One region of the Mesobacillus thioparans genome, then DNA from elsewhere that is predicted to be linked to it. Evidence: riboswitches for the same ligand, from Rfam matches in the RefSeq annotation. Region 1 holds a riboswitch; each other region holds the start of a gene.
The links. A riboswitch is a leader RNA that binds a small molecule or an ion and turns the genes downstream of it on or off. The one in region 1 is predicted to bind S-adenosylmethionine.

Region 1 (3,119 bases):
GTTCGTTCCATCGACCTCAGGATCCGCTTTGAAAGTAGGTGCTGAAATAACCGTGAACTCGGATTCGTGCTCAGCAAGCTCTTCCTCTGATGGACGGATGAACAATTGATGGACGAACAGGTTGTGCCATGCGTATTCATTGATGACCTGGATTGGCAGGCGGTATTTCTTATCCGCGCCGGCGAATCCCTTGAATACGAATACTTCCTCTTTATCTTTAAGGAATTTCAATACCTTATTATATAGCTTCGTGAACGATTCCTCGGAAATTGGCTGGTTGACAGAGCCCCAGTCAATTTTGTCTTTTACGGATTCTTCTTCGACAATGAATTTATCTTTTGGTGAACGGCCAGTATATTTACCAGTAGTCGCTCTTACTGCACCAGTCGATGTCAAAAGACCTTCATTGCGGTTCAGGACCTTTTCGACAAGCTGGGGAACAGATAGCTGTACCTGTACATTGTTTCCGTTTAATAGTGCTGAAAGTTCATTTGATATTCCTACAACGTTCATCGGAGGATACCTTCCTTTTTCAAAGATTAATATTTTGTAAGTGTTTACATCACGGTATTAGTATAACACATTGGAGCAATTAATCTATACTAATGATGAAAAAATTACCTTGTACCTACCTTGCGTTATATAATTCTTTCTTTATATAGTCAAGTAAAAGGGGTTGGTTTGTCCTCATTTTATTTAAAAGAATATCTTTCAACAACAATCGACAATTTTACCGAGAAAATGATTGACATGGCCTTACAGGTTCGTTATGATTTTGATTTGAACGGATACTCTCTTATCCCGAGCTGGTGGAGGGACAGGCCCAATGAAACCCAGCAACCTGCAAACGAGAAAAACAGCCTATGAATAAGCTGATCTTTTCCGGGCAAAGGTGCTAACCTGACGCAAGGGAATTGCCCTTGAACGATAAGAGCGAAAGGCGCGGTTAAAGCTAAAACCTTTCCTCACAATTGGAGAGGTTTTTTATATTGCTTTTTTCTGTCCGATGCATGGAAATGCAATCGGAATGCCTTCTTTGGTGTCATTGCTCCCGTGGGTGAAAATTAGGAAAAAAGAAATTCATCATGAATACTAAACAAATTTTTCTAATAAAAACTCAGCGTTTATTTCATACTACATAGGGAATGAGTACCGTATCAAACGAGGTCTGTATTGGGACAGCCTCGATCAATTTTTATACATGAGGGAGGAACTCAGATGTCAAACAAACGCCGTTTGTTCACTTCTGAATCAGTAACAGAAGGCCATCCGGATAAAATTTGCGATCAGATTTCTGACGCGATTTTGGATGCGATCCTTGCTAAAGATGCTAACGCACGTGTTGCTGCTGAAACATCAGTTACGACAGGCCTTGTACTAGTTGCGGGCGAAATCACTACATCTACATACGTAGATATTCCGAAAATCGTACGTGAAACAGTCAAGGAAATTGGCTACACTCGCGCGAAGTACGGTTTCGACGCTGAAACTTGCGCAGTTTTGACTTCAATCGACGAGCAGTCTGCTGACATCGCGATGGGTGTTGACCAGGCGCTTGAGGCACGTGAAGGCCAGATGTCCGATGCTGAAATCGAAGCAATCGGTGCTGGTGATCAGGGCTTGATGTTCGGTTTTGCATGTAATGAAACGAAAGAGCTTATGCCTCTTCCAATTTCATTGGCTCACAAGATTTCACGCCGCCTTACTTTAGTGCGTAAGGAAGAAATCCTTCCATATCTTCGTCCGGATGGAAAAACTCAAGTAACAGTTGAATACGATGAGAACGACAAGCCAGTCCGCATCGATACGATCGTTATCTCAACTCAGCACCACCCAGAAGTTTCGCTTGAGCAGATCCAGCGTAACCTTAAGGAACATGTCATCAACCCTGTCGTACCGGCAGAATTGATCGACGAAAACACAAAATACTTCATCAACCCAACTGGCCGTTTCGTAATCGGCGGACCACAAGGTGATGCAGGTCTTACTGGCCGCAAAATCATCGTTGATACTTACGGCGGATACGCTCGCCACGGCGGAGGCGCTTTCTCTGGTAAGGATCCGACAAAAGTTGACCGTTCAGCTGCATACGCTGCACGTTACGTTGCGAAGAACATCGTTGCTGCCGGCCTTGCTGAAAAAGTTGAAGTTCAGCTTGCATATGCAATCGGCGTTGCCCGTCCGGTATCCATCTCGATCGATACGTTCGGAACAGGCAAGGTAAGCGAAGATGTATTGATCGATGTTGTTGAAAGCAACTTCGACCTTCGTCCAGCTGGAATCATTAACATGCTTGACCTGCGCAAGCCGATCTACAAGCAGACAGCTGCTTACGGACACTTCGGCCGTTCTGACGTTGACCTTCCATGGGAGCGTACAGACAAGGCTGAAACACTTCGCACTCAAGCTCAAGGTAAATAAAAAGTACAAAGGGAGTTGCATAGAAATATGTAACTCCCTTTATTATTTGGCGTCTAACTAATGGAAGAGAGGATAGTCCTCAGGTTTGCATCTGGTCCAAAAGGTGTAAAATAGAGTATTACCTTAAATTTCCCTCAGATTTTACTGCAAAAATTTTGCGTTTAATGGTAGTATTAGATGGTATGTTTTTAGCAAGTAAAATTACTGGAAAATCACAATAAATTTTTTCTGAAATGGAGAAGGTGAAGTACATAATGTGTGGCTTTATCGGTTGTGTACATGAAAATGCACAGGAATTCAGCAGCGATGACAAGCAGCTGTTTAAAAATATGAATGATATCATCACCCACCGCGGACCTGATGATGACGGGTATTTCTATGATGAGCATATCCAGTTCGGCTTCCGCCGTCTGAGCATCATCGACCTTGAGGCTGGCCATCAGCCATTGACTTATGAAAATGAACGCTATTGGATCATTTTCAACGGTGAAATCTACAACTATCTTGAACTTCGTGAAGAGTTGATTGAAGAAGGGATGACTTTCGAAACACACTCTGACACTGAAGTCATAATTGCCCTTTACAGCCATCTTAAAGAGCAGGCTGTCGACAAGCTGCGCGGAATGTTCGCATTTGTCATCTGGGATAAAGAGGAGCAGGTTCTTTACGGTGCGCGTGACCATTTCGGCATCAAGCCT
Region 2 (3,119 bases), on a different contig from region 1:
GAATGAGCAATGGCTTGAAATCGCCCGGGCAATCAAAACAAGCTGTTTTTCCGCGAGTGTCAGTTCCCCGGCAAGCTTTTTCACAGGAATCTTGAGGTTCATGCCCTCAATAATGTCTTCTGCCTGTTTGAACAACTGCTTCCAATTCATCCAGTGCCTGTTGTCCAGATTCTGAACTGTTTGATTGAGCATGATATTCTCGGCCACAGTCAGCGACGGGATGATGGCTGTATCGACCTCCTGGTAGACTGTCTGGATCCCGAGCTTTTGCGCATGAGCTGGAGTCCTGATTTCTACACTCTCACCATTGAGCTGAATTTCCCCGGTATAGTGATCATGCGCGCCGGAAAGCACCTTCATCAATGTCGACTTACCCGCGCCATTCGCTCCGATCAACGCATGGATCCTGCCAGTTTCCGTGTTGAAATCCACTGCGTTCAGCGCCCATACCCCAGGAAACTCAATACTGATGTTTTTCATTTGAAGTATCATCCCGGTTCCTCCTCCCTACCTTTCTGCAAAGCAGACACTCTCTTTTGTTTGAGAGTGCCTGCTTTGTTTGTGTCTGAACTGGAAAAAATCGCGTGGAATTTCCAATTCGCTATAAAAATTGAAAAGTCGCTATAAAACTGAAAAAGTCGCTATAAAATCGAGAAAGTCGCTATAAAAATAAAAAACTCGCTATAAAACCGAAAAAGTCGCTATATAATAATTTTTCCAGCTATAAAACCTTCTCAACAAACCCTCTCAATCGTTATTTCTTATAGTGATCTTTCAATTTCTTTATCCAATCTTCTAAAAATGCATCCGATTTGCCCCATCCGTCGATAATTTCAGCCAGATTTGCCATGTTGACTGGATTTTTCGACTGCTGAAGTTCTTCCTGTGAAATCAGTGAAGCTTCAAGGTCGTAAGTTGCCGGTGTTTCTTCACCAGCCAGCTTTTTCGCCAGCAATCTCATATTCACTTCACCGATCAGCTTCGGATCAACGGCTGCTGTGTATTTCCATGGGCTGCCTTCTGCCTGGATTTCCTGAAGGTCTGCATTAGAAACATCAATTCCGTAAATCTTGATTTCATCGCGGCCTGCTTCCTTGATGGCACGGGCTGCCCCAATCGCAAATGCATCCCATGTCGCGAAGATCGCGTCAATTTCTCCTTTTGGGTGTTTGTTCAACATCGCTGCCACTGCATTCTGCGTTTGTACGCTTGTATCGGCTGCGGCAACTCCGAATCTCTCAACCTCTTTGATTCCAGGGTTAGCCTTCAAGGTTTCCTGGTAAACTTTATTTCTTCTGACCATTGGCGGGAAGCCATCGACCCAGAGGTAGACTATATTCGCTTCACCGTTTTGGTCCTTCACAAGCTGGTCGAGCGCCTGGGTTGCGAGTGCTTCGTCATCCTGGGAAGTAAGTGTCACGCCTTCAACCTGTGCGAGATCAGGATTCGAATCGAACGTCACGACACTTTTGCCCTTCTCCGTCAATTTTTTCACATCGTCTATAGTTGCAGCGTCATCTCCATGTGAGATGATGAATCCGTCATAGTCCTGCTGCAGACCCTGGTTGATGGCATCATGGAATTTTGCTGTATCTCCGTTAGCAGTGAAGACGTCGACCTTGAAGCCAAGCGCTTCCCCTTCCGCCTTCGCTCCTGCTAAAAATTGCGCAGTATGATCATCTCCGCCAATCTTGCGGATGACTTTGATTTTGACTTCTTCACCCTTCGCAAAACGATCCGGAACTCCCTCAACAGGACCGCTTGCCGTCTTCGTTTCTCCTCCACCGCAGCCAGTCAGCAGCAATGCTGAAGCTACCGCCGTTAAAAATACCTTTTTGAATCCAACTCTTTTCATCTGCATTTCCCCCTTAATGTGTCTGCTCAGTTAACCCAAATAAAAAAACCTCTCCAGAAAAGAGAGGTTTCGAACACAAAATGGTGAAAAGGTCAGATTCCTCTCTTATCTTCCAAAACATATCGTTTTGCAGGATTTAGCACCAATTCCTGATGGAACGGTTGCTGGGCGTCATAGGGCCAGTCCCTCTGCCACTCTTGATAAGAGAATTTAGTTATTTAATTAATCTGGCAAATTGATAAACTTTACTTTAAACTCCTGTAATCATATTGTCAATATTATTATGAAAATTAAATTTTTAATCTTAAAAAAGTAGCTTGTAAAAAAAAAGAAGACTCCCAAATCCGGGAATCTTCCTTTCACTAACGATCAACCCCTTCCGGCTGCGGTCATCCATTCGTACTGGCGAAGTTTTACTTCATACAGTGTCAATGGATCGCGGTACAATTCCGGGTTGGTCCTCAATTTCTCCAATTCATTTTTGCCATGGTCGATTTCGCTCTTGGCTTCTTCTACAGATTCTTCAAGAACGTTGAACGGTTGTTTGAAGAACAGATTCACATCGCGTTCAATCGATTTTTCGAAGATCTCGAATTGCTGCAGGAACCTCTTGGCGATGGTTACTCCAATTTCATAATAATCCTCTGTCTCTAGATAGGATTTATACCTGTTATAAAGCATTGTATTATTTTGCGGAAGCACGCCAAGCAGCTTGCCGGCGCTTTTCAGGAAAAAGGCTTGAGGGGTCGAGCGGTTCATGATGTTGACCTTCTCATAGTGCACGCCATTCGTCATTCGATTAGCATCTCGGCGCCAGTCATCGAGCACCCTGAAATCACAGTCAAGGCTGATTCGTTCCTCTCCGTACATAGAGTTAAAGCCCTCCGCCATCTCGCCCAAATAATTCTGGCTCTGGTCAAACTCATCCTTTGAAAATTGGATCCAGTCATTCAAATCAGCATGGAACTTTGGCATTACCGTTTGTTCCAGATACTCTTCGATTCGCTTGTTCATTTCCTGGTCCATTTCCGAATGGATTTTGCCAAAATCACTGTCCTCTGTCACCAAGTCAGAACAGCTGCGCAGTAATTCCGGAATCTTTTCAATGATTTCCGCACGGGTTTCATCCTTGATTTTACGGAATGACTTCTGGATGGAGCGTGACTTCTCTTCTTCAATATCGCCCAACTGATTGATGGCACCATTCAGCTTGCTGACCATTTCCTCGTTCCAGCTGATGGATTCCATATGGTTATTTTCGATT
Region 3 (3,119 bases), on a different contig from region 1:
GAAGCAGGAGTGCTACAAGTTTTCACAGGTACAGTCAGCAAGGGATTGGAAGGAAAACTGGTAAAGGCTTCAAATAAGAAATCACAGAGAGATGCAATTACAGCAGCTGAAAATGATTTGGGCTTCAAACCAGAATATGAATCATCTCCATCTGCTGAATTGGTTGTTTATCCTGCAGAAGATCAGGCCGTATATGCCTACCATGTGACATTGAATTTCCTGAGTCCTGAACCAGGTAACTACCAGTACTTCATCAATGCGGTGACAGGTGAAATCATCAATAAGTACAATGCCATTCATACTGCCGGCAAAACCAATCCATCCTTAAGTGGAACCAATACGGTAGGTTCTGGTGTGGGAGTGCTCGGAGACCAGAAATCATTGAATACTCTTCTTTCAAATGGCTCTTATTACCTGCAGGATAATACCCGAGGAAATGGCGTTTTCACTTATGATGCGAAAAACCGTCAACAAACTCCTGGTACACTATGGGCCGATGCTGACAATAACCTGAATGCAAAATATGATGGTGCGGCGGTCGATGCTCATTATTATGCAGGCCTGACTTATGATTACTATAAAAACAAGTTTGGCCGGAATTCGTATGACAACAAAGGCGCAGCATTAAAGTCAAGTGTCCATTATGGCCGAAGCTACAACAATGCATTCTGGAACGGACAGCAAATGGTGTACGGTGACGGCGATGGCACAACCTTCATTCCTCTTTCAGGTGGCCTTGATGTTGTGGCACATGAATTGACACACGCTGTGACAGATTTCAGTTCCGACCTTGTTTACCAGTATGAATCAGGCGCACTAAATGAAGCGATTTCTGATATCTTTGGTACACTAGCTGAATTCCATGACAACAATAATCCTGATTTCGAAATCGGTGAAGATATCTATACACCAAACAAGGCCGGTGATGCACTCCGCTCCATGAGCGACCCGACAAAATACGGCGATCCAGATCACTATTCCAAGCGTTATACTGGAACTTCTGATAACGGCGGTGTCCATACGAACAGTGGAATCATCAACAAAGCAGCCTACCTTCTTAGCCAGGGCGGCACACATTATGGTGTGACAGTATCAGGAGTCGGTACTGAAAAATTGGGTGCAATCTTCTATCGTGCAAACACAGTGTATTACACTTCTTCAACCAACTTCAGCCAGGCACGTGCTGGAGCTGTACAAGCTGCTAAAGACCTGTACGGATCAACTTCCCCAGAGGTAGCTGCTGTCAATAAAGCTTTTGATGCAGTGGGAGTAAATTAATAGCTTCATATTTAATCAGACTGGCTCTTGTTTCAGAGAGCCAGTCTTTTCATATGGTTCCCATTCCGCGGTGATTTTATCTCCCCATTACTTCACCGCTTTAATTAAATGATTGACAATCTTATAGAAGAGCGGTAATATTTAGAGAAATTTAATAATTCAATTATATGTAATCTTATCCAGAGAAGCTGAGGGTCCTGGCCCTATGAAGCTTCAGCAACCTTCAACTTTGTTGAAAAGGTGCTAACTCCAGCAAGTTTTTTTTAAAACTTGGCAGATAAGAAGATGGCTGACATTTTTAAAGTCTTCTTCTTGAGAAGGCTTTTTTGTTTTTTGTTTAATTTTCCGCTATGAATTTAATAGCGAAAATTCCCATTCAAAAATTGCCTCCTGCCGATCAATCATTAGGAGTGAGAATATTGGTTAAAATTGATACAAAGTTAGCACAGCTTGGCAACAGGAGTGAAACTTCAACTGGTGCAGTTAATCCGCCCATCTACTTAACGACAGCATACCGTCATGAAGGTATTGGTCAGTCCAGCGGTTATGACTATGTCCGCACTGGCAATCCTACTCGTGAAATATTGGAAAAAGCGATTGCGGACCTTGAAGAAGGCGATCGCGGATATGCCTGCAGCTCAGGGATGGCGGCCATCTGGACTGTTCTCTCATTATTCCAGTCTGGCGATGAATGGATTGTCTCTAAAGATTTGTATGGTGGCACATACAGGCTTCTTGAGCAGGGATTCAAAAAGTGGGGATTAAATAGTACATACGCTGACATGTCCGATTTAAATGAAATCAAAGCAGCCATCAATCATAATACGAAGGCACTGTTCGTGGAAACACCGACAAACCCGTTGATGGAACAGGCCGATATCCAGGCGATTGCGAAAATTGCCAAAGACAACGGGATATTGCTGATCGTGGATAATACCTTCTACACTCCCCTTCTTCAAAAGCCATTGACACTAGGCGCGGATATTGTGATCCATAGTGCGACGAAGTATCTTGGCGGCCATAATGATGTGCTCGCAGGACTGATCGTTGCCAGAGGAGAAAAAATCTGTGATTCCCTCTTCCTCCACCACAACGGTGGCGGAGCGGTGTTGAGTCCATTCGATTCCTGGCTTCTGCTCCGCGGCATGAAAACATTGTCATTAAGGATGGAGCGTCATGAGCGTAATGCCAGGAAGCTGGTTGCATTCTTGGAGAATCACGGTGCTGTAAAGGATGTCCTTTATCCTGGCAGAGGCGGAATGATTTCTTTTCGAGTCCAGTCACCTGCTACCGTAAATCCATTTTTGAAAAGCCTTTCCACGATCACTTTTGCAGAAAGCCTTGGAGGCATTGAGAGCTTCATCACCTACCCGGCTACTCAGACACATGCTGATATTCCGGCTGAAGTCCGTGAAAAAACCGGCGTTTGTGACAGGCTGCTGCGATTCTCTGTGGGAATTGAGGATTGTGAAGATTTGATAGAGGATTTGGAAGCCGCTTTTAAAAAGGCATATGAGGAGGCTGGAGGTAAATGAGCCATCCATATACCTTCGAAACCAAGCTTCTCCATAACAAATATAAGGTGGATCCTGCAACTGGCGGAGTGAGTGTCCCGATCCAGCATGCTTCTACCTTTCATCAGTCTTCAATCGATCATTTCGGAAAATACGATTACAGCCGCAGCCTGAACCCTACCAGGGAGGCGCTTGAGGATATAATCGCTGAACTGGAGGGCGGTCTCAGGGGATTTGCATTTTCATCTGGTATGGCTGCGATTTCAACTGCATTTATGCTGCTTTCGCAGGGAGATCATGTGGTAATCACCGAGGATGTTTACGGCG
Region 4 (3,119 bases), on a different contig from region 1:
ACAGGTGCGTTTTCAAGCAAATGACCTTTCCTGGTGACGACAAGCGCAATGCCGAGCGGCACTCCGAGGACTGCTGAAAACAGCAGGGAGAACGCAACCATTTGCAGTGTTTCAATTAATGCCTGGGTGATTTGTTCTGAGTTAACTAGCATGTGCGGTCACTTCCTTTATGTTGACTTTTTGCTGATTGATAAAATTAAGAGCCCTCAAAATTTCCTTATCACTTCCCTGGAACTCGACAATCAGGTTCCCGAATGGAATTCCCTGCAGCTCGGTGATATTCCCGAACAGGACATTGATATGGATATCGAACTTCTTTGAAAGCTGTGAAAGCAGCGGCTCGCCAGCTGATTCGCCAACAAAGTTGATCTTGAATACCTTTTGCAGGCCTGCATGTCCTTCAATGATCCTGCGAACGGAATCGGGAATCCTGTCATTCATGATTGTGCTGACAAAATTCCTGGCTGTCTCTGTTTTTGGGGCTGAAAAAACTTCAAAAACGGAGCCTTCCTCAATGATTTTTCCTTCCTCGATGACAGCGACCCGGTCACAGATTTCCCTGATGACAGACATTTCATGGGTGATGATCAAAATCGTAATGTTGTACTCCTTGTTGATTTTTTTCAAAAGCTGAAGGATCGAACTGGTTGTCTGCGGATCAAGCGCTGATGTCGCTTCATCGCAAAGCAGGATCTTAGGCTGGGTTGCCAGGGCCCGTGCAATGCCAATGCGCTGTTTCTGCCCGCCTGAAAGCTGGTCAGGATAATTGTCTGCTTTATCAGCGAGACCGACAAAATCGAGCAGCTGATAAACCCGCTCTTTGATTTTCGCCTTCGGAAGCTTACCTAGAACGAGCGGCATCGCGACATTTTCAAATACCGTTTTGGAGTTCAAGAGATTGAAATGCTGGAATACCATTCCGATATTCCTTTTAACCTCCCGCACTTCCTTTACCGAAAGGGAAGTCATGTCGCAGCCATCGACAATCACCCGTCCTGACGTCGGCCGTTCCAATAGATTCACACAGCGGATCAGTGAGCTTTTTCCTGCACCGCTAAAACCTATGACCCCGAATATCTGTCCTTCTTTGATTTCCAGATCGATCCCATTAAGTGCCGCTACCTTGTTCCCGCGGCTTTCATAAACTTTCTCCACTTGTTCAAATGTAATCAACTGTCTTCCTCCTTTGTCTTGAAAAGCGCAAGCGCCTTGGTCAGCCCCGACAAGCGCTGGAGGGCCGACCTGTGAAGTCATTCTTTGACTTCATTGGGCGGACCGAACTCGAAAAGTATAGCCGACTGTCCAGAAACGCAGAAACTGGAGACTCCGACAAAGAAGCGCTTTTTGCTTCTGCCGGCGGAGTTGAAGTTTCGGAGTTTCTAGGAGGCGACACTAGACGTGCGACTCGAGCTGCTCAAAGCTAACGCTTATCGCAAGATACTCCAGGGAGCCCACTCAGGGATGAAAACTGGCTAGGCGCTGTAGCTAGACACTAATTTGATAAAAATTCAAAGTTTCTTATAAAGAAAAAAACCTCTTCCCGGGAAACAGGAAGAGGGCATGCCGCAACGAATGCTGGACAAGAACTCTTCTTATCTCCCAAGCTCATGCTTGCTGGATTTGGCACAGTCCTCAAAGTGAGTCCGCTGCCGAGGCTTCATAGGGCCAGTCCCTCCGCCTCTCTTGATAAGAAAGTAACGATATGAAATTGTAGGTGGGGTTCTTTGGAAAAATAAAAAGTCCCCTTCAGAAAGAAGAGGACATGAAATGAAAAGTCGGCCTCTTCTTATCTTTCAAGCTTCTGCTTGCTGGATTTGGCACAGTCTCCAAAGGAGTCCGCTGCCGAGGTGTCATAGGGCCAGTCCCTCAACCTCTCTTGATAAGAAGTAATTCGAATATTGAGTTGTTGTAAATCTTGTTTATTACTTTACTGCGTCGCAGAGAATGTGTCAATCATTTTGTTGATTTTTTTTTTAGAAACACGAAAAATAGGAATTTAGTATTAATTGAGACGTATGCGTAAAAAAAAAGAAACCCCTGCAGCAGCAAGGGTTTCAATCCAAAATCTATCTGGTAATCACAAGCGGTCCATTTTTAGTAAGGATGATCGTATGCTCACATTGTGCAACAAAACTGTTTTCTGTGACATAAGTCCATTCATCATGTTCGTATTGGAAAACTTCTTCCTCACCAGTGGAGATGAATGGCTCAAAAGCGATGACCATTCCTTCTTTCAGAAGTTCGTCATCCCATGGCTCATGATAGTTGTAGATGTGATCGGGAGCCTCATGGATTGTCCGCCCGATTCCATGTCCGGTCAGGTTTTTAATTACTTTCAGACCGTTCTTTCGCGCAGTCGCCATAACGGCCTTGCCAAGTCCGCTTTTCTTCGACCCTGGTTTTGCTTTTTTTAAGCCCGCTTCAAAAGCCTCTACAGCTGTTTCACATATCTTTGTTAAAATCGGGTCACCTTCGCCAACGACAATGGAAATCCCTGTATCGGCAAAATAACCATTTTTCGATCCGGAAACATCGATATTAACGAGATTGCCTTCTTTGATGACACGGCTCCCCGGAATCCCGTGGGCCACTTCTTCATTCACGCTGATGCATGTATACCCTGGGAAATTGTACTCGCCTTTCGGAGCAGAAATAGCCCCATTCTGCTCGAACAAGGCGCCTGCCAATTCATCAAGTTCCTTCGTTGTAATGCCAGGCACGGTTTTCTGCACCAATTCGTCCCGAATCAAGCCAACAATCCGGCCAATTTCTTTTAATCCGTTAAAATCTTCTTCTGTTTTTGCAATCATGACTTAGTTCCCTTCCATGTATAAACTATCTTATTAGAGTATCCCTTTTTTGGGTGAAAATCCATTCATCCGGCTCAAAGCCTGGAGATTAAAAATAAATAAGATTGGAATAACGTTTAGAATGTAGTAATCTTGATAAAACATATCCAGAGCGGTCTGATTTATGTAGAACAAGATATATTCACCACTTCATCATCCATATAATACATTAAAATGAATTACATTTGATTACAGAGCAAGTCTTGGGAGGTATAAGGATGCTTGAATATTTTATGGGCTTACATCCAGTTGTCCAGGCGCTGATCGGGA

Region 2: linked by a shared signal. The riboswitch ahead of ACNAZ4_RS19160 (sugar ABC transporter substrate-binding protein) and the one ahead of metK (methionine adenosyltransferase) in region 1 are both predicted to bind S-adenosylmethionine.
Region 3: linked by a shared signal. The riboswitch ahead of ACNAZ4_RS05090 (methionine biosynthesis PLP-dependent protein) and the one ahead of metK (methionine adenosyltransferase) in region 1 are both predicted to bind S-adenosylmethionine.
Region 4: linked by a shared signal. The riboswitch ahead of ACNAZ4_RS21010 (methionine ABC transporter ATP-binding protein) and the one ahead of metK (methionine adenosyltransferase) in region 1 are both predicted to bind S-adenosylmethionine.

What each region holds. Positions count from the first base shown of each region.
Region 1 is NZ_CBCSFH010000009.1:163,626-166,744, reverse strand. Features, by position in the region: gene pckA (phosphoenolpyruvate carboxykinase (ATP)) at 1-513, opposite strand, end outside; SAM riboswitch class I at 794-934, shown strand; gene metK (methionine adenosyltransferase) at 1,219-2,421, shown strand; gene asnB (asparagine synthase (glutamine-hydrolyzing)) at 2,676-3,119, shown strand, end outside.
Region 2 is NZ_CBCSFH010000014.1:25,991-29,109, reverse strand. Features, by position in the region: partial or broken gene ACNAZ4_RS19165 (ATP-binding cassette domain-containing protein) at 1-480, opposite strand, end outside; gene ACNAZ4_RS19160 (sugar ABC transporter substrate-binding protein) at 755-1,855, opposite strand; SAM riboswitch class I at 1,958-2,062, opposite strand; gene ACNAZ4_RS19155 (dynamin family protein) at 2,225-3,119, opposite strand, start outside.
Region 3 is NZ_CBCSFH010000002.1:121,505-124,623, forward strand. Features, by position in the region: gene ACNAZ4_RS05085 (M4 family metallopeptidase) at 1-1,278, shown strand, start outside; SAM riboswitch class I at 1,451-1,562, shown strand; gene ACNAZ4_RS05090 (methionine biosynthesis PLP-dependent protein) at 1,698-2,813, shown strand; gene metC (cystathionine beta-lyase) at 2,810-3,119, shown strand, end outside.
Region 4 is NZ_CBCSFH010000017.1:69,608-72,726, forward strand. Features, by position in the region: gene ACNAZ4_RS21005 (methionine ABC transporter permease) at 1-152, opposite strand, end outside; gene ACNAZ4_RS21010 (methionine ABC transporter ATP-binding protein) at 142-1,173, opposite strand; gene ACNAZ4_RS21015 (hypothetical protein) at 1,245-1,424, shown strand; SAM riboswitch class I at 1,590-1,693, opposite strand; SAM riboswitch class I at 1,784-1,886, opposite strand; gene map (type I methionyl aminopeptidase) at 2,067-2,810, opposite strand; gene ACNAZ4_RS21025 (ZIP family metal transporter) at 3,068-3,119, shown strand, end outside.